One region of the Streptomyces sp. NPDC047917 genome, then DNA from elsewhere that is predicted to be linked to it. Evidence: riboswitches for the same ligand, from Rfam matches in the RefSeq annotation. Region 1 holds a riboswitch; each other region holds the start of a gene.
What was found. Region 1 has a riboswitch for cyclic di-AMP ahead of ACGF8B_RS34830 (C40 family peptidase). Riboswitches for the same ligand answer to the same signal wherever they lie in the genome.
Positions count from the first base shown of each region.

Region 2: another riboswitch for cyclic di-AMP. It lies ahead of ACGF8B_RS10110 (transglycosylase SLT domain-containing protein); the one in region 1 lies ahead of ACGF8B_RS34830 (C40 family peptidase).
Region 3: another riboswitch for cyclic di-AMP. It lies ahead of ACGF8B_RS12745 (peptidoglycan DD-metalloendopeptidase family protein); the one in region 1 lies ahead of ACGF8B_RS34830 (C40 family peptidase).
Region 4: another riboswitch for cyclic di-AMP. It lies ahead of ACGF8B_RS22415 (transglycosylase family protein); the one in region 1 lies ahead of ACGF8B_RS34830 (C40 family peptidase).

Region 1 is NZ_JBIDCA010000016.1:238,061-245,688, forward strand. It holds gene ACGF8B_RS34820 (ATP-dependent Clp protease proteolytic subunit) at 1-615, shown strand, start outside; gene ACGF8B_RS34825 (hypothetical protein) at 623-931, shown strand; cyclic di-AMP (ydaO/yuaA leader) riboswitch at 1,332-1,504, shown strand; gene ACGF8B_RS34830 (C40 family peptidase) at 1,508-1,981, shown strand; partial or broken gene ACGF8B_RS34835 (LysR family transcriptional regulator) at 2,196-2,342, shown strand; gene ACGF8B_RS34840 (ATP-binding protein) at 2,465-2,896, opposite strand; gene ACGF8B_RS34845 (helix-turn-helix domain-containing protein) at 3,101-3,961, shown strand; gene ACGF8B_RS34850 (DUF397 domain-containing protein) at 3,986-4,192, shown strand; gene ACGF8B_RS34855 (8-amino-7-oxononanoate synthase) at 4,185-5,327, opposite strand; gene bioB (biotin synthase BioB) at 5,470-6,636, shown strand; gene ACGF8B_RS34865 (adenosylmethionine--8-amino-7-oxononanoate transaminase) at 6,629-7,628, shown strand, end outside.
Region 2 is NZ_JBIDCA010000004.1:54,684-62,311, reverse strand. It holds gene ACGF8B_RS10120 (DUF305 domain-containing protein) at 1-403, shown strand, start outside; gene ACGF8B_RS10115 (ABC-F family ATP-binding cassette domain-containing protein) at 513-2,177, opposite strand; cyclic di-AMP (ydaO/yuaA leader) riboswitch at 2,719-2,904, shown strand; gene ACGF8B_RS10110 (transglycosylase SLT domain-containing protein) at 2,909-3,406, shown strand; gene ACGF8B_RS10105 (FAD-dependent monooxygenase) at 3,400-4,602, opposite strand; gene ACGF8B_RS10100 (TetR/AcrR family transcriptional regulator) at 4,690-5,274, shown strand; gene ACGF8B_RS10095 (hypothetical protein) at 5,287-5,604, opposite strand; gene ACGF8B_RS10090 (APC family permease) at 5,974-7,371, shown strand; gene ACGF8B_RS10085 (NAD(+)/NADH kinase) at 7,562-7,628, shown strand, end outside.
Region 3 is NZ_JBIDCA010000004.1:655,178-662,805, forward strand. It holds gene ACGF8B_RS12740 (SGNH/GDSL hydrolase family protein) at 252-1,097, opposite strand; gene ACGF8B_RS12745 (peptidoglycan DD-metalloendopeptidase family protein) at 1,286-2,227, opposite strand; cyclic di-AMP (ydaO/yuaA leader) riboswitch at 2,231-2,387, opposite strand; gene ACGF8B_RS12750 (alpha-galactosidase) at 2,683-4,779, opposite strand; gene ACGF8B_RS12755 (tyrosine-protein phosphatase) at 5,005-5,820, shown strand; gene ACGF8B_RS12760 (DUF6126 family protein) at 6,056-6,223, opposite strand; gene ACGF8B_RS12765 (helix-turn-helix domain-containing protein) at 6,257-6,865, opposite strand; gene ACGF8B_RS12770 (aspartate aminotransferase family protein) at 6,956-7,628, opposite strand, start outside.
Region 4 is NZ_JBIDCA010000009.1:86,051-93,678, forward strand. It holds gene ACGF8B_RS22390 (NAD(P)/FAD-dependent oxidoreductase) at 1-169, opposite strand, end outside; gene ACGF8B_RS22395 (exopolyphosphatase) at 606-1,547, opposite strand; gene ACGF8B_RS22400 (DUF501 domain-containing protein) at 1,726-2,259, opposite strand; gene ACGF8B_RS22405 (septum formation initiator family protein) at 2,319-2,789, opposite strand; gene eno (phosphopyruvate hydratase) at 2,888-4,168, opposite strand; gene ACGF8B_RS22415 (transglycosylase family protein) at 4,457-5,221, opposite strand; cyclic di-AMP (ydaO/yuaA leader) riboswitch at 5,225-5,396, opposite strand; gene ACGF8B_RS22420 (transglycosylase family protein) at 5,697-6,674, opposite strand; gene ACGF8B_RS22425 (cytochrome P450) at 6,780-7,628, opposite strand, start outside.

The DNA.
Region 1 (7,628 bases):
CACGTGCTGCCCGAGTTCACCGAGCGCACGACCAATGGGACCCGCACCCTCGACCCGTACTCCAAGCTGCTGTCCGAACGCATCGTCTTCCTCGGCACCCCGGTCGACGACGCCGCGGCCGGCGATCTGATCGCGCAGCTCATGTATCTGGAACACGACGCACCGGACCGGCCGGTGTCGCTCTACATCAACTCGCCCGGCGGCTCGTTCGGGGCCATGTCCGCGATCTACGACACGATGCAGTACCTCAACTGCGAGGTGGAGACGTACTGCCTCGGCCAGGCCGGCTCCTGCGCCTCCACGCTGCTCGCCGCGGGCACTCCCGGCAAGCGGCACGCACTGCCCGGCGCGAGGGTTCTCGTACGGCAGCCCGAACTCACCGAGCCGGTGCAGGGCCAGCCCTCCGACCTGGAGATCCAGGCGCAGGAACTGGAACGGGTCCGCGCGATGCTCACCACCCTGTTGGCCCGTCACACGGGGCGCACCGAGGAGCAGATCACCGAGGACACCGAACGCGACCTCATCCTCGACGCGGCCGGCGCCAAGGCGTACGGGCTGGTGGACCACGTCCTGGAGAACCGGAATTCCGCACTGCGGCCGCACGGCGAGAGGTGAACACCCGATGCGACCACCGGAGTTCCCGCCACTGCCCGCACTGACCCGTGCCGAGGGGGAGTTCATCGACGGCTACCTCGAAGTCCTCGACCAGGTCGGCCGGATCAACCCGGCCCGCGGCGGGGACACCTACGGCGCGCTCCGCGCCGCTCAGGCACTCGTCACGCACTCACGCACGCTGCGGGACGCCCTCGCGTTGATGCACGAGCGCGGCGAGGCGCAGCTCCACGCGGCCACGCTCGCCCGTGCGCTGCGGGTGCTGGACGGGGAACGGCGGGCGGGGCGCGTCACCGTACCCCCGGCTCCGCCGAGTTGACCGGCCCGCGCCGTCCGCGCGCGCGGCGCGGATCCGGCCAACTCCCCCTGACCCGGCGCCCGGCGGCCGTCACCCGGCTCCCGTACCCGACACGCCCGACCACCCCACCGGAAATCCTCGCTCGTTCGGCGTAGGAAGTCCCCCTCAGGAGGGACCGCTCAACTTGCGTTTTCGGCGTGGACGGTGAACGGAATCAACCCTTCCGCCCCAGGTACGCACCTGGTCGGGGTCACCGGCGAAGCCTCAAGGATCACCATGTCCACCCGAACGGATCAGTCGTGAGGAGCCTCACATATCCCTGTTTCAGCTCGGAAATCCGGCAGTCGGTGAGTCAAGATCCCTGGGACGACAAGCCCCCGCCACCGCGGCGGGGCGGTCCGGGCGGACGCCGAGTCCTGCCGCCGTCCGGATGCCTGGTCGACAGAAGTGGATCGGCAGGAGTGGAGGACCCGAGCACAACGGGTCGACCTGAACACCGGTCGACCCTCGGGGTGAAGCCGCCGAACGCGGCCGGGCAACTTCGCCAGCCCGAACCCGACAGGTCATCCTTCACAGGCGGCTGACGAAGGGTTGCGCATGACTGCGCAGGTTCATGTCCCGTCTCTGCTCGTCCGGGCCGGTACGGCCTCGGTTCTCACGCTCGCCGCCGTCGGTGGCACTATGTTCGCCCCGGGCGCCGCGACGGACGCCCGGGCGGCGACGCTGTCGATGAAGGCGCTCAACGTCGCGGCGTCGAAGAAGGGCTCGCCGTACAGCTGGGGGGCCACCGGCCCCAACCGCTTCGACTGCTCGGGGCTGACGCTCTATTCGTTCAAGAAGGCCGGCAAGAAGCTCCCCCGCACGGCCCAGCAGCAGTACAACCGGACCCGCCACATCTCGGCCTCGCACCGGCAGCGCGGCGATCTGGTGTTCTTCCACTACGGCCGCAGCGTCTACCACGTGGGGATCTACGCCGGCAAGGGCAAGATCTGGCACTCGCCGAGGACCGGCGCCGTGGTGCGGCTGGAGAAGATCTGGACCAGGAGCGTCTACTACGGCCGGGTCCGCTGAGGCACGGCCCGGCCGGCGATCCGTGGCCGCCGGCCGGGCCCGCCCGTGGCCGCCCGGCCCGACCCGGCGGCCGGCCCTCCCCCGCTCAGTGCGGCGGCGGGCCGGTCACCGGCATCAGGCCCGGCCCGGTGAGCGCCACGCCGCTGCCGCCCTCGCCGGTGCGCCCGGTGCGCGCGAACGCTTGATGTAGGCCCCGACACGGCTGGCCACGCCGGTGGCGGTCGAGGAGGCCGGATCGCTCACCCGGGCCGCCGCACGCCTGGGCCACACCGCACCGGCCCGCTCCCAGCAGCTCGCCAAGCCGGAGCGGGAGGCGGGCGCGGCACCGCTGGTGCGCCACCACCGCGGGGCCCGGCGCACGGCCACGGGCGAGCTGCCGGCCGGACGCGCCCGGCACATCCTCGACAGGCCCTGTTGCGCAGCGGGTTCGGGCGGGCGGGGTCGGCTCGGTGGCCGGGCGGCGAAGCCGGGTGAGCGCGTCGGTCAGCTCTGCACCGGGATGCTCCACGGCAGCGCGATCCACACCGTCTTGCCGCCGTCGGCGGTGGGGGTGACGGTGAGCCGGCCCCCGCACTCCTTGGCCAGACAGCGGATGATCACCATGCCGCGTCCGTTGTCCTGCTGGACGGCGGCGGGCAGTCGCCGGGGCCAGCGGGGGTGACTGTCCGTCACTCCGAGGTACAGCTGCTCCTCCCGCTCCAGCCGGAGGTCCACGGTGAACGTGGGCGACTGCCCGAAGGTGTGCTGGACCGCGTTGGTCGCGAGCTCCGAGACGATGAGCTGGATGCTGTCGGCGAAATCGGTGTCGGCGGCCAGGCCCCATTCGGCGAGCACCCGGGCCACGTACCTGCGGGCTGCCGAGACCGAGACCGGCTCGCTCGGCAGAGTGACGTTTGCTTCCTGATGGTCTGCCATGGCGAGCCGTCCCTTTCCCACCCGTGCCGACCCGCGATCGGTACGGGTTGCGCTTCGCGCCAGATTGCCACTGATGCTGCCCTCTGCGACGGCGATCCACCAAGATATGCATATATCTGTCGCTCGAAGCGGTGAACCCTGCCACGCAAGGCCGGATGTGGACGGCACACTGTCCGCTCGGCAGAAGAGGGAGGGAGGCCGCGGATGCAGCACGGCCCTGCGGTTCGACGCCGCAAGCTCGGGGAGGAGCTCCGGAGTCTGCGCCACGCGTCGGGACTGACCAGTCGGGACGCGGCGCGGATGCTCGGCTGGCACCAGTCGAAGGTGAGCCGGATCGAGACCGGGGTGAGCGGGGTGCAGCCGGCCGATGTGACCCGGCTGCTGGACACGTACGGCGTGGACGACACCCGGCTGCGGGATCTCCTGGCGACGCTCGCGGGTTCGGCGGGCGGTGGCGGCACCGGCTGGTGGCACGCCTATCGCGGTCTGATCCCGCCCCAGTACCGCGACTTCATCAGTCTGGAGTCCCAGGCCCGGACCGCGCGCACGCTGGAGACCTCGGTGGTGCCGGGGCTGTTGCAGACGGCCGACTACGCGCGTGCGGTGACCCGGGCGTCACTGGACGGGCTGCCGTCCGGCCAGCTGGACTCGCTGGTGGAGGTGCGACTGGCCAGGCAGGGGGTGCTGCGGACCGATCCACCGCTGCGGCTGAGCGCGGTGCTCGACGAGGCCGTGCTGCGGCGCCAGGTCGGCGGGTGCCGGGTGATGCGGGAACAGCTGCGCCATCTGGCCCGGGTGGCTCAACTGCCCCATGTGCGACTCCAGTTGCTCCCGTTCTCGATGGGCGGCCATGCCGGCCTTACCGGGCCTTTCGTTATCTTCTCATTTCCGAGCACTTCTGATCTGGATGTGGTCGTTCTCGACCATTTGACGAGTAGCCTCTACCTGGAGCGGAAAGAAGACCTTGCGGCGTACAGCTCGGCCTTCCGCACGATGCAGGGTCACGCGCTGTCGCCGGAGCACTCGTTGGACCTGATCGCCGCGATCGACCGCGACGGTCGGTGACTTCGGACCGCCCGAGGGGGCCTCATGTCGGATTGCCTCGCACAGCACGGCTTACGTTGGCGGCGCAGCAGCCGCAGCACGGGTATGAACAACTGTGTGGAGGCCGCGCCGTTCGGTGACGAGCGGCTGGCCGTGCGGGACTCCAAGGATGTGTCCAGGCCGCCGCTGCGGTTCACCGCGGCGGCCTGGACCTCGTTCGTCGCCGGTCTGCGCCGGGATTCGGTCAGCTGACGGGGGCGGTCCGCCGCACCACGGACACCGCGGTGGCGATCTGCTCCTCGGTCAGATCGGCCCGTGCGGTGAGCCGCAGCCGGGACACCCCGTCCGGCACGGACGGGGGCCGGAAGCAGCCCACCACGATTCCGGCGGTGCGGCAGTCGGCCGCCCAGCGCACCGCCGCGGCCGCCGAGGGGGCGCGCACCGAGACCACGGCCGCGTCCGGCCGTACGGCAGCCAGGCCGGCCCCGGTGAGCTGCTCGTACAGTGCCGCGGCGACCGCACGGGCCCGGCCTGCCCGCTCCGGCTCGCGGCGCAGCAGCCGCAGGCTTTCCAGCGCGGCGCCCGCCGCGGCCGGCGCGAGGCCGGTGTCGAAGATGAACGTACGGGCCGTGTTGACGAGGTGTTCGATGACCCGGGCCGGTCCCAGGACCGCTCCGCCCTGGCTGCCCAAAGACTTGGAGAGGGTGAGCGTGGTGACGATGCCCGCGTCGCCCGCGAGACCGGCGGCGGCGAGCGCCCCTCGGCCGCCGTCCCCCAGCACGCCGAGGCCGTGTGCGTCGTCGACGAGCAGTGCGGCGCCCGCGGACCGGCAGACGTCGGCCAGTTCGGACAGCGGTGCCGCGTCGCCGTCGACCGAGAAGACCGAGTCGGTGACGGCCAGCGCCCGGCCTCGGTGCGCCTGCAGGGTCTTGCGCACCGCTCCGGGATCGGCGTGCGGAACGACGGCGGTTCCGGCGCGGGAGAGCCGGCAACCGTCCACGATCGAGGCGTGGTTGCCCGCGTCGGAGACGATCAGCGAGTCCTGGCCGGTGAGCGCCGTGATTGCCGCCAGGTTGGCCGCGTAGCCGGACGACAGCACCAGGGCCGCCTCGAAACCGCAGAATTCGGCCAGCTCGCCCTCCAGTTCGGCGTGCAGTGCGGTGGAGCCGGTGACCAGCCGGGATCCGGTCGCGCCCGCACCCCACTCGCGCGCGGCCCCGGCCGCGGCGGCGGTGACGTCGGGGTGCCGTGTCAGGCCCAGATAGTCGTTGCTCGCGAGGTCCACAAGCGCGGACGCGGCGGGCCGGGGGCGCAGGGTACGGACGAGTCCGGCGTCCGCGCGGCGGCACGCCTCGGCGTCGATCCAGTCGAACGGGTCGAAGGGCATGAGCGGTCCCTTTTGTAGGCAGCTCACAGACCCTAACCGTGCTTGCAACAGGTCATGGTGTGGCAATACACACACCCTCGGCGGGCTCTGTTGTCCGGTTCCTCCTTGGCTGGGAGCCGTGCGGTAGGCCAGGATCTTGGCCATGGACCTCCTGAACACGCTGGTGGACAAGGGGCTGCGGCGCGAGCTGCCGACCCGCGAAGAAGCGCTCGCCGTACTGGCGACCTCCGACGACGATCTGCTCGAAGTGGTGGCCGCGGCCGGAAAGGTACGCCGTCAGTGGTTCGGACGGCGCGTGAAGCTGAACTACCTGGTCAACCTCAAGTCCGGTCTCTGTCCCGAGGACTGCTCGTACTGCTCGCAGCGGCTCGGCTCCAAGGCCGGGATCCTGAAGTACACCTGGCTGAAACCGGATGAGGCGTCGAAGGCCGCCGCCGCCGGGGTGGCGGGCGGGGCGAAGCGGGTGTGCCTGGTGGCGAGCGGCCGCGGTCCGACGGACCGCGACGTCGACCGGGTGTCGGAGACCATCGAGGCGATCAAGGAACAGAACGAGGGCGTCGAGGTTTGCGCCTGCCTCGGTCTGCTCTCCGACGGGCAGGCCGACCGGCTGCGCTCGGCGGGCGCCGACGCGTACAACCACAACCTGAACACGTCCGAGGGGACGTACGGGAACATCACCACCACACACACCTACGCGGACCGGGTGGAGACGGTCCACCAGGCGCAGGCCGCCGGGCTCTCGGCGTGCTCGGGGCTGATCGCAGGCATGGGCGAGAGCGACGCCGACCTGGTCGACGTCGTCTTCTCGCTGCGTGAACTGGACCCGGACTCGGTTCCGGTGAACTTCCTGATCCCGTTCGAGGGAACACCGCTGGCCAAGGAGTGGAACCTCACTCCGCAGCGCTGTCTGCGGATTCTGGCGATGGTCCGGTTCGTCTGCCCGGATGTGGAGGTGCGGCTCGCGGGCGGGCGCGAGGTACATCTGCGCTCGATGCAGCCGCTGGCCCTGAATCTGGTCAACTCGATCTTCCTGGGCGACTACCTGACCAGCGAGGGCCAGGCGGGTCAGGCGGATCTGGACATGATCGCGGACTCCGGTTTCGAGGTGGAGGGGGCGGGCACGACCACGCTGCCCGCGCACCGTGCGGAGTCCGGCGGCCGCTGCGGTTCGCACGACGGCGGCTGCGCCCCGTGCGGGGAGTCGCCCGGGGAGGCCGCGGCCGGGTCACCGGAGGTTCCGGCCGCCCGCACGGACCTGGTGGCGGTCCGCCGTCGCGGCGCGGGAACGGACCTCGCCCCCAATGCCTGAGGCTCTCTCCCCCGCCGAGCTGCGGTCCCTGGACCGGGCGCACGTCTGGCATCCGTACGGCCCGATGCCGGGCCGTCAGGAGCCGCTGGTCGTGGAGTCCGCGTCCGGGGTACGGCTGAAGCTGGCCGAACCGGCGCACGGGCAGGGCGAGTTGATCGACGGCATGTCGTCCTGGTGGTCGGCGGTGCACGGCTACAACCATCCGGTGCTCAACGAGGCGGCCCGTGATCAGCTGGGCCGGATGAGCCATGTGATGTTCGGCGGGCTCACCCATGAGCCCGCCGTGCGGCTGGCCACCCGGCTGGTCGAGATCACCCCGGAGCCGCTGCGGCACGTCTTCCTCTCCGACTCGGGATCGGTCGCCGTCGAGGTCGCGGTCAAGATGTGTCTGCAGTACTGGCGCTCGGCCGGGCGGCCCGCCAAGCAGCGGCTGCTGACCTGGCGCGGCGGCTACCACGGGGACACCTGGCAGCCGATGTCGGTGTGCGACCCCGAAGGCGGCATGCACGAGCTGTGGTCGGGGGTGCTGCCCCGCCAGGTCTTCGCCGACGAGCCCCCGGCCGGTTTCGACGCGGAGCCGGACGCCGCGTACGTACGGCATCTGCGGGAGCTGATCGCGGAGCACGCCGACCGGCTGGCCGCGGTGATCGTGGAGCCGGTGGTACAGGGCGCGGGCGGGATGCGGTTCCACTCCCCCGCGTATCTGCGGGTGCTGCGCGAGGCGTGCGACAAGCACGAGGTGCTGCTGGTGTTCGACGAGATCGCCACGGGCTTCGGCCGTACCGGAGAGCTGTTCGCCGCCGGGCACGCGGGCGTCTGCCCCGATGTCATGTGCGTGGGCAAGGCGCTGACCGGCGGCTATCTGACGATGGCGGCGACGCTGTGCACCTCCCGGGTGGCGGAGGGCATCTCCAGCGGCGAGGTTCCGGTGCTCGCGCACGGGCCGACGTTCATGGGCAATCCGCTCGCCGCCGCGGTGGCGTGTGCCTCCG
Region 2 (7,628 bases), on a different contig from region 1:
CGGCCGCGCCGCCGACCCCGAGATCAAGAAGCTGGCCACCGCGATCGAGAAGGCCCAGGACCCCGAGATCAACACGATGAAGGGCTGGCTGACGTCGTGGGGCAAGCCGCTGCCCTCGTCCTCGATGGGTGACATGCCCGGGATGGACCACGGCTCGGACGGTTCGGGGATGCCCGGAATGATGTCCGGCAAGGACATGGACGATCTGGCCGCCGCCAAGGGCGGGGACTTCGACAAGAAGTTCGCCCAGCTCATGATCGGGCACCACCAGGGCGCCGTCACCATGGCCGAGGACGAGCAGAAGAACGGCGGCAACGCCGATGCGAAGAAGCTCGCCGGTGCCGTCGTCACGGCCCAGACCGCCGAGATCGAGCAGATGAACAAGATCATCGACAGGCTCTGATCCCGGCAGGGGTGCGGGCCCCGGCCGTCCGGCGGCCCGCACCCCCTTCTCCCGGCCCACCCACCTCCACGTGGTCCGGCCGGTACGGGAAGCGCCTCGCCGCCGACCGTCAGACGGCGGCCTCCGGCGCCGTGAGCAGCTCGGCCACCTCCTCCGCGCTCGTCTCCCGCAACTCCTCGTCGACCAGCAGCCACCTGGTGATGCCGGCCGATCCGAGGAAGGCCAGATCGTGACTGGCGATCAGCAGCGCGCCCTCGTAGGAGTCGAGCGCACCGGTCAGCTGACGCACACTGGCGATGTCCAGGTTGTTGGTCGGCTCGTCCATCATCAGCAGCTGCGGGGCCGGTGCGGCGAGCATCGTCGCCGCGAGGGCGGCCCGGAAGCGCTCCCCGCCCGACAGGGTGCCCGCAGGCTGCTCCGCGCGTTTGCCCTGGAACAGGAAACGGGCGAGCTGGGCGCGGATGTGGTTGTCGGTGACCCCGGGCGCCGTCCGGGCCACGTTCGCCGCGACGCTCAGTTCCTCGTCCAGCACATCGAGCCGCTGCGGAAGGAACCGCACCGGTACGAAGGTCCTGGCCTCGCCGGACAGCGGGGCCAGCTCACCGGTGAGGGTGCGCAGCAGAGTCGTCTTCCCGGCGCCGTTCCGACCGACGAGCGCGATCCGCTCGGGCCCGTTCACCTGGAGGCTGCCCTCGCGCAGCCTGCCGAAGCGGGGACGCAGGCCGTGCAGGCTCAGCACGGTGCGTCCGGTGGGCACCGCCGTGTGCGGGAGGCTCACGCGGATCTCGGCGTCGTCGCGGACCGCGGCGGCGGCCTCCTCCCGGCGTTCGCGTGCCTCACCGAGCCGTTCCTCGTGGACGCCGCGGAGCCTGCCCGCCGACTCCTGCGCCGACCGCTTCCGGCGGCCGGCCAGGATCTTGGGCAGGCCGCCCTCGGTCTCCGCCTTGCGGCCGTTCTTCTGACGCCGGGCCAGTTTCAGGTGGGTCTCCTCCAGTTCGCGCTTCTGGCGGCGCACATCGGCCTCGGCGGCCCGCAGCATCCGCCCGGCGGCCTCCTGCCCGGCGGCCACGGCCTCCTCGTACGCAGACCAGCCACCGCCGTACCAGTTCACCGAGCCGGTGCGCAGTTCGGCGATGCGGTCCACACGCTCCAGCAGTTCGCGGTCATGGCTGACCACGACCAGTACCCCCGAGCGCCAGGAGTCGACGGCCTCGTAGAGCCTGCGGCGGGCGAGCACATCGAGGTTGTTGGTGGGCTCGTCCAGGAGCAGGACGTCGGGGCGCTCCAGCAGCAGCGCGGCCAGTCTCAGCAGGACGGTCTCCCCGCCGGACAACTGGCCCACGGTGCGGTCGAGTTCGATGCCGCCGAGGCCGAGCGAGCCCAGTGTCGCCAGGGCCCGTTCCTCGACGTCCCAGTCGTCGCCGATCGTCTCGAAGTGCTTCTCGTCGACGTCCCCGGCCTCGACGGCGCGCAGCGCCTCGCGCCGCTCGGCGATGCCCAGGGCCCGGTCCACCCGCAGTGTCGTGTCGAGGGTGATGTTCTGCGGAAGGTGGGCGAGGCTGCCACCGACGGTCACCGACCCCTGGGACGGGTGCAGTTGGCCGGCGAACAGTCGCAGGAGTGTGGACTTGCCCGCGCCGTTGTTGCCGACGAGGCCGACGCGTCCCCGGCCGATGCTGAGCGAGAGCCCGTCGAGGACGGTGGTGCCGTCCGGCCACCGGAAGGTCAGGGCGGAGCAGGTGAGAGAGGCATGAGGGGTGGTGGGAGTCGCCATGGTGTTCCTCGCATTCGCAAGCGCGGTGAAGGGGGCTTCGTATGCGAGCACCACGCAGCGACCGGGCCATGGGAAGAGGTGCGGCGGTCCTGAAGATCGGGGGACGGCTCAGGCACCGAGGTCGCATCCACGCGGGGTCACGGGCAGCGCGAAGCACTGCTACGGCGTGACGGGCGTACGGGCAAAGCCGTACGGCGCGATGTTCGCGAACCTCAGATGCGCAACGTCCACCTCAATCGGAGACAACAGGACCTCAGAACTGTAAACGACGGGGTGACGGAAGGGCAATGTCATTGGGTCCCGGAGCGGGCGCCGGAAGGTGCGGGCGAAATGCCCGCATTTGTGAATTCGTGGCGCGAGTCACGTCCGGCCCACCGGATACCGCCCCGCGCGGTTCGGTTCCCTTTCCGCACAAGGGGAGTGGTTCGCGCGGTGTGAGGTGGATTACCGAAATTCCCGTTACTCGATCTTGTGGGTGAATTGCATTCGGAAATTGGGGTCTTGTCCGCTTCGGTTCTTCTCGCTTACGGTCACCGTCAATCCGGACGGAACGCCGAATCCTGCCGCTGTCCGGCAATCCGACCACTCGTGTACGGCAGGAGCGGGGAACCCAGGTAAGCCGCCGGTCCGGAATCCGGAACGGCTCGGGGTGAAGCCACGCAGATGCGCGGCCAGGCATCTCCAGCCTGAACCCGACAGCTCACCTCGCAGGCGACGGAGAGGAATCCACCATGCCCGCAACGGGTACGTACCGTCGTCGCAGGTCCACCACGCTGACCCGCGGTTTCATCGCCGTGGGCACGGGCGCGGCCGCCCTGCTCCTCCCCCTGCTCGGCGCCCACACCGCCTCGGCGGCCCCGGCGCGGCCCGCCGCCGTCACCGCTCCCGCCGCGTCGTCCGCGACGTACACGAACGATCTGGACGGCTGGATCAAGGAGTCGCTGGCCGTGATGGCCGAGCACGGCATTCCCGGCAGCTACGAGGGCATCCACCGCAACGTCATGCGCGAGTCCTCCGGAAACCCCCGGGCGATCAACAACTGGGACTCGAACGCCGCCGCCGGGACGCCGTCCAAGGGCCTCCTCCAGGTCATCGAGCCGACGTTCCGGGCCTACCACGTGCCCGGGACCGCGATGGACAGCTACGACCCGGTCGCCAACATCACGGCCGCGTGCAACTACGCGGCCGCCAAGTACGGTTCCATCGACAACGTCTTCGGGGCCTACTGAGGCGACCGGACCACCGCCCGGCCGGGCCCGTCCCGAGGTCGGCCCAGCCGCGGCGGTGTCCAGTCGGCATGGCGCAGGACCGCGCGGACGGTGACCCGGGACGGCGCGAGCCGCAGCGCCGTATTGCGCAGGGCGACGGCCACCGGACGGGACAGCTGCTGCCCCATCCGGCCGGCCTGCCGGGCGGCCCGCGCGACCGACTGGCTGCGGGGCCGGCGCTCGGCGTCGTAGCGGACGAGCGCCGACTCGACGCCGGCCCCGCCGGAGAGCGCGGCGGCCAGTGTCGCCGCGTCCTCCAGTGCCTGACAGGCCCCCTGGCCGAGATTCGGGGTCATGGCGTGCGCGGCGTCGCCGAGCAGCGCGATCCGGCCGACCGCGTACGAAGGGAGCGGAGTCACCAGCTCGTTGATGTCGTGATGCAGTACGGCATCGGTCCGGGTCGCTGCCAGCAGGGCGGGAATGGGGTCGTGCCAGCCGCCGAACCGGCGGCGCACCTCACCCAGCGGATCAGGGTGCCGGACCCCGGCGGGCGCGTTGAGTACCGCGTGCCACTCGGCCCGGCCGTCGGCGAACGCGATGTGGCCGAACTCGGCCCCCCGTCCCCAGGTCAGCTCGAAGTCGGTACGCAGATCGACGGGCGTCTTGGTGATGGCGCGCAGCACCGTCGAGCCGCTGTAGGCGGGACCGGGGTGCCCCGGGAAGAGCTGGGTGCGCAGCCTGCTGCCGATTCCGTCGGCGGCCACCACCAGATCCGCCTCCAGCGCGGTGTCGCCCGCGGTCAGGCGCACCCGCGAGGCGTCGGACCGGTCGACGGACGTCACTTCGGCCCCGATGAGCAGGGATTCGGGCGGCAGGGCCGCGCGCAGCAGCCGGTGCAGCCCGGACCGGGGGATGCCCACGATCGGCGTCCCCAGCTCGCGTTCCAGCGCGGCTCCGTCCATGCGGGCCAGCAGACGGCCGTCCGGGGTGCGGGTGCCGCCGGTGTACTGGGGCCGGGCGGCCGCGCGCACCGCCGCGCCGACACCGAGGACGTCCAGCGCGCGCAAGCCGTTCGCGTGCAGGGAGATGCCCGCGCCCGCGTCGTCGGGAGTGCGGGCGCGTTCGACGACCGTCACCTCCCAGCCGACGAGCCGCAGCCCGATCGCGGCGGCCAGTCCGCCGATGCCACCGCCGACGACCACCGCGTTGTTGCCCATGCCCGGTCCCCTCCCATGCCCCGTCACAACCTTCTACAGCTGTAGAAGGAGCGTACTACCCCTTCTCTACAGGTGTAGAAAGGGGTGGTGACCACAGACCGACGGACCGTCCTCGCCGATGCCGCCATCCATGTGCTGGCCGAGGAGGGGATGCGGGGCCTGACCCACCGGGCCGTGGACCGGGCGGCGGCCCTGCCGCCCGGCACCACCTCGGCGTACTTCCGCACCCGTCAGGCGCTGCTCACCGCGCTCGTCCGACGGCTCGTGGCACAGGACCAGGCGGAATTGCAGGCGGCCGGCGAGCAGGCGCGGGTGCCGCGCGCCGCCGCCGAACTGACGGACGGGCTGGCCGGGTTCGTCGAACGGCGGCTGACCGGCGAGGGGCGGCAACGGTCGCTCGCCCGCTACGCCTGCGCGGTCGAGAGCGTGCGCCACCCGGAACTGCGCGAGATTCTCGTACCGCGGCAGAACGCGGCCCGTGCGGCGGTGCGGGCGTTCCTGCACGCACAGGGCGTCGCCGACGCCGAGGGCCGCACGCTCACACTGCTGGCCTGCGTGGACGGACTCGTCTTCGACCGGCTGGTGGGCGGCGGGGGAGCCGTACTCAGGGAGGAGATCGCGGGTCTGGTCGCCGCGGCGCTCCGCGACCCCGGTGGGGAAGCCGCCGGGTGATCCGGGCCGGCGTCACTCCGGGGCGGGTTCCGCCGCGTGGTCCGGCTCGGAGCGGGGCAGTACGGGCACGGTCGCCGCAGCCCCGTCCCGGACCGACCGCACCACCGCGTCGTGCAGTCGGCGGCTCTCCTCCTCCGAACGGCACGGCACCGGGCTGCCCGACATGGTGAACCAGTCGATCGCACCCGTGTACTGCACAGTGACCTGGGCCGTGTCGTCCGCCCAGGTCGTGTGAACGGTCAGGTCCCCGGAAAGCACACCGACCTCGTCCGTGAGCACGCCACCGCGCCCCGAGAACACCCCGCAAGTCGTCCACGACGCCCAAGCCATGACTCCAGGCTGGCACCAAGACCGCGGATCCGCGACCCGCGGGTCCGGTGCCCGGACCGCACCCCGGCCGCTCCGCCCGCCCAGGGAGTCGCTCCACCCTTCCGGATGCTGGAAATGGGGGAAACTTTCCCACCGGCCGGGCTGCGGTTCCCGCACCACCCGATCCCCGGACATTGACGCGCTGTTAGCGGAAAATCGTCGAATTTCCCCGCCTGGACAACGAATTCCGAAGGTGAACACCTCTTGACCTGCGGAACGCGTCGGGATTGCATGTCGCGCTGGGAGCGCCGAAACCACTCACCACGTCCTCGTCTGGAGGCGATACCGCTCCCGTGCTCGGACACCGCACCTGTTGATCGGAACCGCACGATGACCGAAACGCTCAGCGCTCCCCAGGCGCTCGCACCAGCGACCGGCCCCACTCCACAGAAGCTCAAGCGTTCCATCGGCGTCGTGGGCGGAACACTGCTCACGCTGTCCTGCGTGACGCCCGCCTCGACCCTCTTCGTGGTCGTACCGGACCTGTTCTCCAGCCTCGGCACGTACACCGCCCTCACCATCGCCATCGGCTCGCTGCTCTGCATCGCGGTCGCCTTCTGCTACTCGGAGCTGGGCACGCTCATTCCGAGTGCCGGCGGTGAGTACGCCATGGTGTCGACGATGGCGGGGCGGCTCGCCGGGTGGCTCGTCTTCGTGCTCTCACTGCTGGTCGTGATGATCGTGCCCCCGGTCATCGCCATGGGAACGGCCGACTACCTCGCCCCCATCGTGCACATTCCGGCCTCCGTCGCGGGCGCCGGCGTGATGGTGCTCGCCACCCTGGCCGGTCTGCTGGACCTGCGCGCCAACGCGTGGATCACCGGCATCTTCCTCGTCCTCGAAGTGATCGCGGCCGCCGTCGTCGCCGTGCTCGGCTTCGCCCACTCCGAGCGCGGCGCCTCGGCCCTGGTGCACGGCACGGTCGCCTCGCCGGGCGGCGGGAGCTCGACCGTCACCGCGATGATGGTGGTCTCCGGGCTCGCCATCGCGCTCTTCATCACCCAGGGCTTCTCCACCGCCGTCTACCTCTCGGAGGAGCTGGAGAACCCGCGGCGCAACGTGGCCCGTACCGTGCTCGCCACCCTCGCCATCTCCACCGCGGTCATCCTCGTCCCGGTCATCGCCATCACACTCGGCGCCCCCGACCTGGCGGCCCTGACCTCGGGCGACCTCAACACCATGGTCGCCGCCTGGTCCAACTCGGCGGTCGGCACCTTCGTCAGCCTCTGCGTCGCCCTCGCGATCATCAACGCCGGCATCGTGATGGTCATCCAGAACTCGCGGGTACTGTTCGCCTCCGCCCGTGACAAGGCCTGGCCCGGACCGGTCAACAACGCCCTGTCCCGACTCGGCCGCTTCGGCTCCCCGTGGGTCGCGACCCTGGTCGTCGGCGTCCCCGGCGCCGCGCTCTGCTTCGTCAACCTCGACACCCTGTACGGCGTCACCGGCGTCTCCGTCACCGCGATGTACCTGCTGGTCGCCGTCGCCGCGCTGCTCTGCCGCCGCGGCGCCCACCGCGAGGCGCCGGCCTGGCGCATGCCGCTGTGGCCCGCGATCCCGGTGCTGCTGATCGCCGTGCTGGCGTACATCCTCACCCAGCAGGAGACCGAGTACCTGCTGTGGACCGGCGGGATCACCGCGGTCGCCACGCTCTACTGGGCGTTCTACCTGCGGCCCCGCAAGGAGACCCGCTGGCTGGTCAGCATCCCGGAGGACGCGCAGTCCTGACCCGGACGTGTTCCGTGCCGTGCCCGGCCCGTCGGCGGTGACCCTCCGCGGGCGGGCCGGGCACCTGCCGTTCCGCGCCCGGTCGCCCGACCGGCCGCCGTACCGGCCCGACGACGGGCGGACCCGCCCCCGGCTCCCGCACAGTGGAGTGAGGGCAGTCCGTCGTCGGAACACGGGGAGTCGGAGCGGGATGAGTGTGGAACGGGTCGGAGTCGTCGTGCACCAGGGCCGTCCCGAGGCCCTCGTCGCGGCGGGCG
Region 3 (7,628 bases), on a different contig from region 1:
CTCAGGCGGGCCGGGCGGGCGACGGCACCACGGACCCGGACGCCGTCCAGGGCATGTCGTCCGGATCATGCCGGGCTCGCGTGCCCCGGTGCCGCGCCTCGCACCGCCGCGTTGTCGTCGGTCGCCGACGCGCCTTCCCCGGGCTCCCGGCTCCGCTCGGACAGGGGAGACCCCACCGGCTCCCTCCTCCGCCTCGCGACGCGCGGCGCCGGACCCCGCTCCCCGATCCGGCCCGATCCGGACGAAGGACCCTAGAGCGGCAGGAGGTCCGGGCGCTTCGCTTCGACGTGGTCTCCGGAGGACTCGCCGCGCAGCCGCCGGCCGATCCACGGAACCAGGTACTCGCGCGCCCAGTGGATGTCGTCGCGCCGTACTTCGAGGGTGCCGCGCTCCGCCTGCGGCGGCCATTCCTGGTCGGGGTCGGCCGGTACGTCGAGGCCGAGGACCTGGGCGGCGCGCAGCGCGACCCTGGTGTGCCCCTCGGGCGAAAGGTGGAGCCGGTCGTCGTCCCAGGCGCGCCGGTCCTGGACGGACCGCAGCGACCACAGGTCCAGGACCGGGCAGTCGTAGCGGTCGGCGATGGCCCGTACATGGGCGGTGTACGTGGCGATCTTGCCGCGCAGATGGCGCAGCACGGGAATGCCACGGGTGTCGAAGCCGGTGGTGACCATGACCGTGCCGACCGCGCCGGTCAGCTCGGCGACCGCGCGCTCGAAGCGCTCGGCCACGTCGTCGGGGTCGGTGCCCGGCCGGATGATGTCGTTGCCGCCCGCGCAGAAGCTCACCAGGTCGGGTGCGAGCTCCTTGGCGCGCGGCACCTGCTCCTCGACGATCTGGTCGAGGAGGCGTCCTCGTACGGCGAGATTGGCGTACCTGAAATTCCCGTGCGCGGAACCTTCCGTGCCGGTCGCCGCATCGGGGTCCGGGAGCTGGTCCGCGAGGAGTACCGCGAAACGGTCCGCCCAGCCGACGAATGTCCCGTCCGGGCCGGGGTCGCCGACTCCCTCGGTGAAGCTGTCGCCGATAGCCGCGTACGACCCGATGACGCCCTGTCGGTTGTTGACGCCACGTTGATTTTTTCTCGAATCGTCTGCCACAAACGCTTATCCTGCACTGCCGAATGTGACCTACGCGACCGTAATATGGGGTTGACGGGTGGTGAGATAGGCCACCCGGTCAGTTTTTGGTAAAGGGGGAATAAGTGAAGGGGCGGTGCGCCGCCGCGCACCGCCCCTTCCGTGTCACTCGGATCATGCCCGGTGATTCAGCTGCCCGGCCGTTCGGCTCAGACGGAGACGCCGTGCGAGGCCAGGAAGGCGATCGGGTCGATGTCCGAACCGTACGCCGGGCCCGTGCGGACCTCGAAGTGCAGGTGCGGGCCGGTGGCGTTGCCGGTGGCACCGGAGAGGCCGAGCTGCTGACCGGCGCTCACGGCCTGCCCCGCGGAGACGGAGACGGAGGACAGGTGGCCGTACTGCGAGTAGTGGCCGTCGGCGTGCTTGATGACGACCTGGTTGCCGTACGCGCCGCCCCAGCCGGCGGTGACGACGGTGCCGGAGGTGATGGACTTGACGCTGGTGCCGGTGGCGACGGGGAAGTCGATGCCGGTGTGGCTACCGCTGGACCAGTTGGAGCCGGAGGCGCGGTAACCGGTGGTGTGGTTGCCCGGGACCGGGTGGACGTAGCCGGAGGCGCTGCTCCGGGTGGCGGCCGGGGCGGAGGCCGGGGCCTCGGTCTGCGGGGCCTTGGTCTCCGGGGCGGACGAGGTCTTGGCCGGGGCGGACTTCTCGGTGACGGAGGGCGCCTTCGACGGGAGGGACGAGCCGGTGCCGGCGCCGGTGGGCGCGACGTCGCCGGCGGCCTTGGCGCCGAGGGTCAGCTTCATGCCCGGGAAGATCAGGCCGGGGTTCTCGCCGACGACCTCGCGGTTGTCCTGGTACAGCTGCTGCCAGCCGCCCTTGACCTGGTGCTCGGCGGCGATCTTCGACAGGTAGTCGCCGGAGACGACGGAGTACGTCGTGGTGGCGGCCTGCTTCTGCGTGACCGGAGCGGCGTGCGTGGCGGCGGCCGGCTGCGGCGCGGCGGCCGGGACGGACTGCTCCGCGGCCTGGGCACCGGTGGCACCGAGCAGCGGCAGGGCGACGACGGCGCCGCCGGCGCTGACCGCGGCGACGCCACGGGCGATGGTGCTGAGCTTCGGACGGCGGTGCTTACCCGATATGGGCATGGCGTATTTCCTCTCCGGCGCCTGCGAGGTGAGCTGTCGGGTTCGGGCTGGAGATGCCCGGCCGCGCTGAGCGCGACTTCACCCCGAGCCGGCCGGATTTCTCCGGCCGGCGGCTTACCTGGTTCCCCCGCTCCTGCCACGCGATGAGTGGATGTGAATTCCGGGCGGCGGCAGGATTAGGCGGTCCGTCCGGATTGCGGTGACCGTAAGCGAGTCGGGACGGCGAGAACAAGCCATGGGTTCCATGCCGGATTCCGCTCCGGGAAATCGGCGCGGAATTCCGGTCACACTCCGTGGATTATGGATCTTGGAATTCCGCGCCGCGCACGGATTACCCGACTCGCCCGTCACCACACACCGTCACGGATATGATCCCGCTCACGAGGCAACCCTCATGTCCCCCATAAGCAGGCCATATTCAGACAAAAGCCTGAATTGCGGACATAAGGTATTCATCATCCGCGTCGGAGCCTCAGCACCCGTGCGTCGAGATCACCGCGAAGTCCGGTGTGCAGCCCCTGGTGCAGCAGCGTCGAACCGTGGTGCACCACCCCGGTGTCCAGGCAGGTGTAGGTCGCCTCCGGGTCGAGCCCGCGCAGTCGCAGGGCCGGGGACCGCTCCCCGTACCGCTGCGCCTCCAGCCACATCAGGACGACGGCGTCGTCCCCGTGGACGTACTGGATCGCGCTGAGTCCGCCGCGCGGTGCACGCAGCCGGTAGAGCGCGCCCTGCTGCACGACGGGCCGGATCTCCTTGTAGAGCTCCACCCAGGTCCGGGCCTCGGTCAGCTCCTCCTCGCTCCATTCGGTGAGGTCCCCGCCGACCCCGAGCACTCCGGCCATCGCGCTCACGAACCGGAAGCGCAGCGAGCTGACCCTGCCGTTGAGCTGGTGGTTCGGGCTGTCCGTGACCCAGGCGGCCATCACCCGCGCGGGGTGGAGGTGCCCGAAGCCCTCCTGGATGGCGAGCCGGTCGAGCGGGTCGGTGTTGTCGGAGGTCCACACCTGGTCGGTGCGGGACATGATCCCCAGGTCGACCCGGCCGCCGCCACCCGAGCAGGACTCGAACGCGACCGTGGGATGCGCGGCCCTGAGCCGGTCGATCAGCGCGTACAGGCCCTCCACGTGCTCGACCCAGAGCTTCTGCGGGTACTCCTCGCCCGGCCAGCCCGCATCGGTGAAGCAGCGGTTGAAATCCCATTTCACATAGTCGATGGGCGTGCCGGAGAGCAGTGCGTCCAGCTGCTCCCAGAGATATGCCCGCACATCGGGGCGGGCCAGATTGAGCACCAGCTGGTTGCGGTACTCCGTACGCGCCCGCCCGGGGAAGTGCTGCACCCAATCCGGATGGGCGCGATAGAGATCACTGTCGGCATTGACCATTTCCGGTTCGACCCAGATGCCGAACTGCATGCCGAGCCCGTGCACTTCGTCGGCGAGCGGCTTCAGCCCACCGGGGAAGCGGTCCGGATTCGGCGTCCAGTCCCCGAGCCCGGCCCGGTCGCTGGTCCGCTGCCCGAACCACGCGTCGTCCACGACGAACAGCTCGACGCCCATCGCGGCGGCCCGCTCGGCGAGGACCCGCTGCTGGTCCAGTGAGATGTCGAAGCCCGTCGCCTCCCAGGAGTTGTAGAGCACCGGCCGCGGGTTCTGCGCATCGGGGATCACATGGGCCAGCTGCCAGGCGTGCCAGGCGCGGCTCGCCCCGCCGAACCCCTGCCCGCTCCACAGCCCGGCGAAGACGGGCGTGGTGTACGACTCCCCCGGTGCCAGCCGGAGCAGACCGGAGTCGTCGTACCCGGCGCCGCCGGTGATCTGCACGAGCCCGTCGGGCAGCCGCTGCACGGAGATCCGCCACGATCCGGACCAGCCGAGCGCGCAGCCGTACACCTCGCCGCTCTCCTCGGTGGCGGCACCGTCGGCGTCCAGCGCGACCCACGGCAGGAACTGGTGGCCGGTGTGGCCGCGCCTGCTGGAGACGACGCTCTCGCCGTGAAGCAGCTCGGCCCGTTCAAGCCGCGATTCCGCCGCCCAGCGCCCGTGCAGCCGGCTCAGCCGCCAGCCGTCGCGGGCCGGCAGCGACCAGGCGGCCGCGTCTGCGCGCAGCAGCTCCAGCGGCGGGCCGTCCGGTCCGGCGTGGGCGACGGTGGCCCAGCGTTCCACGACATCGGAGTCGTCCCGCATCCGGTAGTGCAGGGTCAGGGCGAGCCGGTGCACGGAGTCGGTGAAGCCGATCCGCAGTTCGTCCCCGTCCGCCTCGGCGGCGTCGAAGGCCCACTCGGTGCCGCGGACCTGCGGGGTACGTACCGAGAGTGCCGGGCGCACGAACCTGGGGCCGCCCTCGACCGGATACTCCTCCCGGCCGTCGAGGTGGGACTCGAAGCCCCTGAAGTCCAGTTCCGGGGCCGCGGCCAGCGCCTCGGCCGCGGCGAGGGTGATCCTCGGCCCCCAGTGCAGATGGACCAGCTCGTCCTGCCCGGTCAGTCGCAGTGCGTAGCTGCTGCTCGCCCCTGTGAGCAGCCAGGTCCGGCCGGTGTTGCTCGTCTCGATCATCGCATCCCCACATTCCAACAGTTCCGCACATCATCGACCAACGAAGGGGTGTGAGCAACGGTTCGGCCAGGAATTCGCCGCGCGGATTCGCCTCGGGGGCACCGGAGTTCGCCCGGGTATCGACAGGGAAAGGCCGAGATGATTGCCTGAGGAATCAATGTCGTATCGTCGCAGGAGTGGCCTCGCCTGCGACTCGCGCCGGCACCAGACACTCCAGGAGTCACCGTGACGCAGCAGCTGCCGCAGATCCCGTCGACGGAACCCGAGCTGGCGGGCGTCCGCAACTTCCGCGACGTGGGCGGGCTGCCCACCGCGGACGGGCGACAGGTGCGGCACGGACGGCTCTTCCGCAGTGGTCACCTCGCGCACGCCACCGCCGAGGACGCCTCGTTCCTGGGCGGTCTCGGTCTGCACACGGTCTTCGACTTCCGCAACGCCGCCGACCGCAGGCTCGACGGGCTGGACGTGGAGCTGCCCGGCGTGCGAAGCGTGAACATCCCGCTCTCCGATCCGGCGGACGGCTCGGAGTTCTGGCACATGGTCCGCAACGGCGACGTCGAGCAACTGCGCTCGATCCTCGGCGACGGCAAGGGATCGAACCGGATGATCGCCTCGTACCGCTCGATCATCCGGGACCGCACCGCCGAGCACAGCCGGGTGCTGCACGCCCTGGCCGAGGACAGTGTTCCGGCCCTGATGCACTGTGCGGCGGGCAAGGACCGGGCCGGGCTGTCGATCGCGGTGTCACTGCTCGCCGTCGGCGTCGAGCCCGAGGCCATCGAGGCCGACTACCTGAAGTCCAACGACGCCCACCGCCGCTACCGGGTGCAGCGCAGCGACACCTCGGCGGACGGCATGTCGGCCGAGGTGATGGAGCTGCTGAACCCGCTGTTCGGCGCCCACGCCGATTACCTCGCCGCGGCCTTCGCGACCATCGAGGAGACCTGGGGCAGCACGGACCGCTACTTCTCCGAGGGCCTGAAGCTCGCCCCCGAGACCCGGGACCGGCTGCGCGACCGGCTCCTGGACGAGGCCCGCTGAGGGCTGTCCCGCACTTCCTGGCGGAACAGCGCGCGGCGTCGAACGCGGTGCGTCGCAAGGCGGAGGGGCACCCGAATACTGAATGTATCCGGGCGTTCCGACAACGCGGCGAGGCGCCGTGGCCGTCGTCGTGCGCCCGCCAGGAAGTGCGGGACAGCCCTCAGGGCCTCTCGTCCGGATCATGCCGGGCTCGCGCGCCCCGGTGCTCGATCCGGACGGATGACGCCGGGCGCGGTCAGCCCTTGCCCGCCACCGCGAAGAGCAGGTAGAGGAAGGCCGCGAAGATGTGTCCGGCGATGAGGTAGGCGAACAGCCTGATCACCACGCCGCGCGGAAACTTCCGCTCCTGGGCCTCGTAGTTCTTCTTCGAACCCAGCGGGTCGAAGTTCTCCGAATCGGACATGACGGTCCTCTCTGGCGACCGGTGGAGCCGGTCTCAGCGACGGTGGATGCCGCTGCCGAGGCACAGCTCGGCGGCGGGGCTCTGCATCAGGGTGTGGACGAAGAGCAGTTCGGCACCGCCGCGGTCGACGGCCGTGATCCGGTGCGGGGTGAGCGAGTCGAAGTGCGCGCTGTCTCCGGGCGCGAGGTCGTGCACGGTGTCCCCGAGCCAGACCCGGAGGTGCCCGGCGAGCACGTACAGCCATTCCTCGCCGGGATGGACGCGCACGAGGTCGCCCTGGGCGCCGTGCGGGACGCGAACGCGGAGCGCCTGCATGGCCCGGCCGGAGCCGCCGGCCTGCCGGTACATCCAGCCGTCCGCCTCGGCTCCCTCGAACGTCCCGCCGCGGATGATCGCGTCACGTTCGGGGGGTGTCTCGCCGAGCAGCTCGGAGACCGTCGTACCGTAGATCCTGGCAAGACCGAGCAGCATCGGCAGCGAAGGCTGGCGACGGCCCGTTTCGAGCCGGGAGAGATGGGCGGGCGAGAGCCCCGCCCGCTGAGCGGCGGTCTCCAGGGTGAGACCACGGCTCCGGCGCAGATCGCGCAAGCGTGGCGCGATCCCGGGCAGCTCGTCGGCCGCCCCTCCGTCTGGAGGATTCATGTACCCATTGGGCCAAAAGCCTGCCTGAGAGGCAAATTTCTTGCCTCTCAGGCAAAAGCACTCCGGACCGGCAAGGGCCCGCAGCCCCGCTCAGCGGTTGGCGACGGCCTGTTTCACCAGTGTCCTGCCGAAGTCCCACATCAGTCCACCGCCGCTGTGGGCGTCGTCCATCACCGCGATGAACGCCGTGACGAACCGGTCGACGTCCGCCTCGTCGATCACCAGCGGCGGAATCAGCTTGATCACTTCCAGATGGTCGCCCGAGACCTGGGTGAGGATGCGGTGCTTCTGGAGCAGCGGCACCACCACCATCTGCGCGAAGAGCCCCTTGCGGGCCGCCTGGAGCATGGTCCAGCGGCTGCGCAGCTTGAGGGACGACGGCCGGCCGAACTCGATGCCGGTCATCAGCCCTCGCCCGCGTACCTCGTGCAGCAGCTCGTAGCGGTCGACCAGCGCGGTCAGCCGGTCGCGCAGCAGATCACCGATGCGTCGCGCATGTGCGACGGTCTCCTCGTCCTCCATCACCGCGAGGACCGCGAGCCCGGCCGCCATCGCCTGGGCGTTGGAGCCGAAGCTCGCGGAGTGCACCAGGACCCGGTCCATCGACGAGTAGACGCGACGGAAGATCCAGTCCTTGCCCAGGGTCGCCCCGACCGGCACATAGCCGCCGGAGAGGGCCTTGGCGACACAGACCAGATCGGGCTCCACGCCCTCCTCGTGCTGGTACGCATAGAAGTCGCCGGTGCGGCCCAGACCGGTCTGC
Region 4 (7,628 bases), on a different contig from region 1:
CGGCAGCAGCTTCGGGGAGGAAGGGCTGGTAGGTCATGTACGACCGGGGGTCGACGACCGTGACGGTCGCCTCGCCGTAGCGCATCTTCTTGAGGATGCGCCGAGCTGCGTACAGGCCTACGTACCCACCGCCTACTACGAGGATCCTGGGACGCTCCGTGGTGCTCATGCCATCGAGTATCCACCCCCCTCCGAGGGCATGCTCGTGAGCCCCTTCACAAGGTTGGGGCCCCCTTCTGCTACACTTCGCCGCCCACGTGACCCAGGTCATGACGCCACAGGGGAACCACGGCGTGACGGCGAACGTTGTTCACCGCTTGTGAGCTGGCCCTTGGCCCTCCGGACAGGGTGAACCACCACTCCGGTACATCTGCCGGCAACGCGTCCGGAACACTTCCGCGCGACCTCTCAACGACCTTGCGAGCGGCCCCGGATGCCCATCCGGAGCAGAACTTCCCTCCACAGAGCCGAATTCCTTGTGAAGAAGTTCACGAACTTCGTCGCGCCGCGCCCCGGGAACCACCGTCCGAGGGGTCGGGAAGGGCTCAAAGGTGCAGGCCAAGGTACGCGTGAGCGCCCCGTCCGGGGGGCCGCACGCGGTCGCTCTAGGCGATCGACCAGCCGATTCCGTCGAGGATGTCGTGCTCGCTGACGACGACCTCGCGGGCCCCGGTCCGCTCCATCACGGCGAGCAGGATCAGCGCCCCGGACGTGATCACATCGACCCGTCCCGGGTGCATCGCGCCGATCGCGGCCCGTTCGGCGTGGGTGGAGCCGAGCAGCCGTCCGGTGATCTCCCGGACCTGCTCGACGGAGATCCGGGAGTGGTGGATCGCCTCGGAGTCGTACGCCTCCAGCCCCAGGGCGATCGCGGCGATCGTGGTGACCGTCCCGGCCAGCCCGACGAGGGTGGCGGCCCCGGCGAGCGGAACGCTCTCCTCGGCGAGGTCGAGGGCGGCGTCGATGTCGGCCCGGATCGCGGCGACCTGCCCGTCGTCCGGCGGGTCGGTCACGACGCCGTCGCGCACGAGGTGCCGCTCGGTCATCCGTACGCAGCCGATGTCCACGGAACGCGCGGCCCGCACGTGGTCGTCGCCGACGACGAACTCGGTGGAGCCGCCGCCGATGTCCACGACGAGATACGGCTTCGCCAGGTGATCGCGGCCCGCGAGCTCCTTGGTGGCTCCGGTGAAGGAGAACTCGGCCTCCTGGTCACCGCTGATCACCTCGGGCTCGACGCCCAGGATCTCCAGCACCCCGCGGACGAAGTCGTCCCGGTTCTCCGCGTCGCGGGAGGCGGAGGTGGCGACGAATCGGATCCGCTGCGCCCCGTGCTCCTTGATGACCGCCGCGTACTGCCGACAGGCCGCGAACGTCCGCTCCAGCGCCTCGGGGGCGAGCCGGCCGGTACGGTCGACGCCCTGCCCGAGCCGGACGATCTCCATCCGCCGGTCGAGCTCGACGAACTCACCGGTGGACGGATCCGCGTCGGCGACGAGCAGACGGATGGAGTTGGTACCGCAGTCGATGGCGGCCACGCGGGTCATGAACGCTCCAGAATCATGGGCAGAGCCCACATCAGGCCCCTCCGACGGACGAGGAGCAGATCAAACCCCTGCGACGGACGAGGAGCAAACCGAGCCCCTGCGACGGACAAGGAGCAGAACCAGGCCCCTCCGGCGATCGAGGAGCGGGGGTCCGGGGGCAGAGCCCCCGTGCGAACGGTCAGTCCTCCTCCGGCGCGCCGCACGGCGAGACGCACGGCCCCTTGCGCCACCACTCCGGCAGCATCGCGATCGCCTCGTCCCCCAGCGGGTTCACCCCCGGCCCCGCGGCCAGCGAGTGCCCCACCAGGACGTGCAGGCACTTCACCCGGTCCGGCATGCCTCCCGCGCTCGGAAAGCCCTCCAGCACCTCGATCGCGTCGCGCCGGGCGATGTAGTCCTCGTGCGCGGCCCGGTACGCGGCGGCCAGCTCGGGGTCCGTACCGAGGCGCTCGGTCATCTCCTTCATGACCCCGTTCGCCTCCAGCGTGCCGATCGCGGACGCGGCACGCGGGCAGGTCAGGTAGTACGTCGTCGGGAACGGCGTACCGTCCTCCAGCCGGGGCTGCGTCTCGACCACGTCCGGGTTGCCGCACGGGCAGCGGTGCGCGATCGCGCGCAGACCGCGCGGCGGACGCCCCAGCTGCTGCTGGAACGCGGCGATGTCCGCCTCGGTGGGCGCGGTGGACTCGGTCTGGGGAGGGGGCGTTTCCATGCCTGCCTAGGTTCTGATCGGGCTGCTCGAACTGCGGTTCTGCAGATGGATGAAGGGATTCAGTCGCGGTCGGCGCTGTCCACGCCGTCCCAGAGGTTGGAGTGCCACGGCCGGCCGGACTCGTCCGTCCTGCCCTCGCGCTCCTTGACCGCGTCGGGGTCGATCACCGTGTAACCGGTCTCCCCGGGAAGAAGGTAGTGCAGGTGCGTACGGGCCAGCTGCCGGATGTACGCATCGTCCTGGAGGCGCGCCTTCTCGTCGCGCAGCTCCTCGGTACGGGCCTTGGCGTCCTGCGCCAGCCGCTCCTGGTCCGCGATCTCGTCCTGCTGCGAGACGTACTGCCGCATCGGATACGCGAGCGCGACCACCAGCGAGCAGACGACCAGCGCGAGGAAGGCCGCCCGGCCGGTGAGCCGTGAGCGGCGGGCCTGGCGGCGGTTCTGGGACCGGTAGACACGGGCCGCGGTCTGCTCGCCGAGCAGTCGCAGCCGGGTCGCGGTGGAGAACCGGTCCCGGTCCTTCGCGGCCATGTCTCCGCCTCCCCACTACGCACGTCCGTCCCCGCACACGGTACGGGACCGAGTGCGGGGACGGACGGAGGCCGGGGCACTTGCCCCCGCCGGGCTTGTCAGCCCTTGAACCGCGGGAACGCCGAGCGGCCCGCGTACACCGCGGCGTCGTCGAGGATCTCCTCGATGCGCAGCAGCTGGTTGTACTTGGCGACGCGGTCCGAGCGGGCCGGGGCGCCGGTCTTGATCTGGCCGCAGTTCACCGCGACGGCGAGGTCGGCGATGGTGACGTCCTCGGTCTCGCCCGAGCGGTGCGACATCATGCACTTGAAGCCGTTGCGCTGGGCCAGCTCGACGGCGTCCAGGGTCTCGGTCAGCGAGCCGATCTGGTTGACCTTGACGAGCAGGGCGTTGGCGGAGCCCTCCTCGATGCCGCGGGCCAGGCGCTCCGGGTTGGTGACGAAGAGGTCGTCGCCGACGATCTGCACCTTGGCGCCGAGCTTGTCGGTGATGACCTTCCAGCCGGCCCAGTCGTCCTCGTACAGCGGGTCCTCGATGGAGACCAGCGGGTACGCGGAGACGAGCTCCTCGTAGTACTCGGTCATCTCGGCGGCCGAGCGGGACTTGCCCTCGAACTCGTACTTGCCGTCCTTGTAGAACTCGGACGCGGCGACGTCGAGCGCGAGCGCGATGTCCTTGCCCGGGGCGTAGCCGGCTTCCTTGATGGCCTCGACGATGAGGTCCAGGGCGGCGCGGTTCGACTCCAGGTTCGGCGCGAAACCGCCCTCGTCGCCGAGACCGGTCGACAGGCCCTTGGTCTTCAGGACCTTCTTCAGCGTGTGGTAGACCTCGGCACCCCAGCGCAGCGCCTCGGAGAAGGACTCCGCGCCGATCGGCGCGATCATGAACTCCTGGATGTCCACGTTGGAGTCGGCGTGCGAGCCGCCGTTGAGGATGTTCATCATCGGAACGGGCAGCAGGTGCGCGTTCGGGCCGCCGAGGTAGCGGAACAGCGGCAGGTCCGAGGCCTCGGAGGCAGCGTGGGCGACGGCCAGCGAGACGCCGAGGATGGCGTTGGCGCCGAGCGAGCCCTTGTTCTCGGTGGCGTCCAGGTCGAACATCGCCTGGTCGATCAGCCGCTGCTCGGTGGCGTCGTAGCCGACGAGCTCCGGGCCGATCTGCTCGATCACGGCGAGGACGGCCTTCTCGACGCCCTTGCCCTGGTAGCGGTTGGGGTCACCGTCGCGAAGCTCAATGGCCTCGAACGCACCGGTGGAGGCGCCGGACGGAACGGCAGCACGGCCCGTGCTGCCGTCGTCGAGGCCGACCTCTACCTCGACCGTGGGGTTTCCGCGGGAGTCGAGGATTTCCCGGGCTACGACGACGTCGATGGACGGCACGAGGCATCTCCTTCTGGGATATGACGCTGGTTGTGCAGGGTCGCTTTGGCCTTGCGACAAGAGCCTAACCGGCCCGGCCCGATCAGTCGGCCGACCGCCCGACCCCTGGGACGAAAAAGGGCCCGAGGGCACACATTGCCGGGCAAACAGCCAAAAATTTACTGACCAGTAACTACAACACTTGAACGATCCGGCGCTCCCCCGAGCGCGAACGGCAGTGCCCCGGTCCGGCGCACACGGGGAAACGCGCGCCGGACCGGGGCGGTGCCCGGGAGGAGAGAGCCGCGACTACTTCGTCAGGTGCAGCTGCTGACCCGGGTAGATCAGGTCGGCGTCCTTGACGATGTCCTTGTTCAGCTCGAACAGGTGCTTCCAGCCGCCCTCGACCTTGTTGTCGGCGGCGATCTTGCTCAGCGAGTCGCCGGAGACGACCTTGTACTCGCCGTCGCCCTTCTTGACCTTCTCGCCGGTCGGGGTGGTGACGGTCTTCTTCGACTCGGCCTGCGGGGCGGCGGAGCGGTCCGAGCGGGAGGCGGCGGGGGCCTCGGTGCGCTCGGCCGGCTTCGGCTGGGCCTGCTGGGCCGGCTGCGACTGCTGCTTCGGGGCGCTCTGCTGCTCGGAGGCGCCGGAGTTCGCGGTGGAGTTCGAGGAGCCGGTGCTGACACCCGGGTCGACACCGTCGTTGGTCAGGTTGCCGGCGCCGGCGCAGCCCCAGGCACCCGGGCCCTGCATGTCGAGGAGCTTCTCGGCGGTGGCGATCTGCTGGGCCTTGGTGGCCAGGTCGGCACGGGCGGCGTACTGCGTACCGCCGGCGGCGGCCCAGCTGGACTGCGAGAACTGCAGACCGCCGTAGTAGCCGTTGCCGGTGTTGATGGACCAGTTGCCACCGGACTCGCACTGGGCGACGGCGTCCCAGGTGGCGACGGAGGCGGCGGAGGCGCCGGTCGCGCCCATCAGGGGCACGGCGACTGCGGCACCGGCGACACCGGCGAGCGTGGCGATACGGACGGCCTTGGACGGGCGGCGGTGCTTGCCCTTGCTGGAAAGCAGCATGGAACTTCTCCTCACCGACGCCTACGAGGTGAGCTGTCGGGTTCGGGCCAAGTGAGTTGCCCGGTCGCACGTCCTAGCACGCGACTTCACCCCAAGCCGGTCCTGATGCGTCTTTCGACGATCGGGCCCGGCGCTTACCTGGGTCCCCCGCTCCTGCCTACGGCGCTTTACGCGTCTGTTCCCTTCGACCGACGGCAGGATTCGGCGTGACGGTCGACGGGGCCCGCGGTGCGAGCGGTTCCGACCGTAAACATACGCAACCCTCACATTCAAAGATGGACACATCGGACAATCAGCCCGTACTTGCATCTGAAGAACCATCGTTTCCGCAGGTCGGACGTGATGCGGAAGGGCTCCCCGGGCGCGACACGCCAGTTGACGCAAAGAGACCCATGTCTCACTTACGCATAAGCGGACATAGGTCCCTGAACTGCCCCGATTTTGAGGGTGCTTTTAGTCGATTATCAGACTGTCCTCACTTGGCTTTCACGTCGAGATCGAGGCTCTGGCCAGGGAGGATGAGGTCCGGGTCGGCGCCGACAGCAGCCTTGTTGGCCTCGTAGAGCGCGGGCCAGCCACCGGGGATGTTCTGTGCATCAGCAATCGACCAGAGGTTGTCACCGGCGTGAACGGTGTACGTGCCGTCGGCGGGCGTGTCGGCCGTGTCGCGCGCGTCGCCGCCGCCGCGCGAGGCATGACGGCCCGCCTCGCGGCCGCCGCCGCCCGTGCCGCCGCCCTTCTCCGCGGCCGGCGCGCCGCGGTGCTTGCCGCCCGTGCCGCCGGACGCGTCGGGCGAGCCGGAGGCGTCGGGCGCTCCGGAGGGGGCGCCGGTGGACGCGTCCGGGGAGGGGGTGGTCGAGGGCTTCGGGGACGGCGAGGTCTTCCCTGACGGCCCATCGGCCTTCTCCGGGCCGTCGGCGCCGTCCACGGCGTCCGTGCCGTCGGAGGCGCTGCCGGAGGCGCTGTCGGACGGTGTGGCGTCGCCGGACGGGTCCGCCGACGCGTCGCCGGACGGCTTCGCGCTCCCGGTCGGTTCGTCGGCGGGCACGGAGCCCGGGTCCACTCCGGGCAGCGTCCCGTCCACGGCGAGCCCGGAGATGACCGCACAGCTGGGCCAGGCCTTCGGGCCGCGGTCGTCCAGCACCTTCTCGGCCACCGCTATCTGCTGCGCCCGGCTGGCGAGGTCGGCGCGCTCCGCGTACGCCGAACCGCCGTACGCCTTCCACGTCTCCTGCGAGAACTGGAGGCCGCCGTAGAGGCCGTTGCCGAGGTCGGCGCTCCACATGCCGCCGCTCTCGCACTCGGCCACCCGGTCCCAGGTCTGGGCGTCGGCCGCGTGTGCGCCGGACGCGCCGAGCAGCGGGATGGCGATGGCCGATCCGGTCACGCCCGCGGCGACGACGATGGCGGGTGCCTGACGGGGGCGACGGTGTCTGCCGTTCGCGGAGCCCATGGGGTTGCCTTCCGGGTAGCTGACAGGTGACTGGTGAGTCGAACGGTGAACCTAGCCGGGTTCGAACGGGAGTCACAAGTCGATGCAGCGCAGATCACGTGAAAGTCACAGAGTTGACAGAGTGTCACTTTTCACGTGGGCGGACCCCGGGGTGAACTCCACGGGAAGCGTGCGGAGTCCGCGCATGATGAGCCCGCCACGCCACCGCAAATCGGCAGGTTCCACCGCAAGTCGCAGGTCCGGAAGGCGGTTCAGCAGCGTGGCCAGCGCGGTCTGTCCCTCCAGCCGGGCGAGCGGCGCTCCCAGGCAGTAGTGGATGCCGTGCCCGTATCCGAGGTGCTGATTGTCACGCCGTGCGAGGTCGAGCGTGTCGGGGTCCTCGAAGCGCTCCGGGTCGCGGTCGGCCGCGGCGAGCACCACGAGTACGGGATCCCCGGCGGCGATGTCCTGTCCGCCGAGCGTCAGCGGCTCGGTGGCGAACCGCCAGGTGGCCAGCTCCACCGGGCCGTCGTAGCGCAGCAGTTCCTCGATGCCGGTCTCCAGCAGTCCGCTCTCCCCCGCGTCCAGGGAGAGCTGGAGCCGTTCGCGCTGACCGGGTTCGCGCAGCAGCGCGTGGACGCCGTTCCCGATCAGGTTGACCGTCGTCTCGAATCCGGCGAACAGCAGGATGAAGGCCATGGCGGCGGCCTCGTTCTCGGTGAGGTGCTCGCCGTGGTCGCCGGCCCGGATCAGCCCGGAGATCAGGTCGTCGCCCGGGTTCTCCCGCTTGCGGTGGATCAGTTCGGCCAGATAGCCGCGCATCTTCTTCACCGACCTGGCCACCCCGCCGCGCGGGCCGCCGCCGTGGCGGATCATCATGCCCGCCCAGTCCCGGAAGTCGTCCTGGTCCTCGCGCGGAACGCCCAGCAGGTCGCAGATCGCGTAGATGGGGAGCGGGAAGGCGAAGTCGTGGAT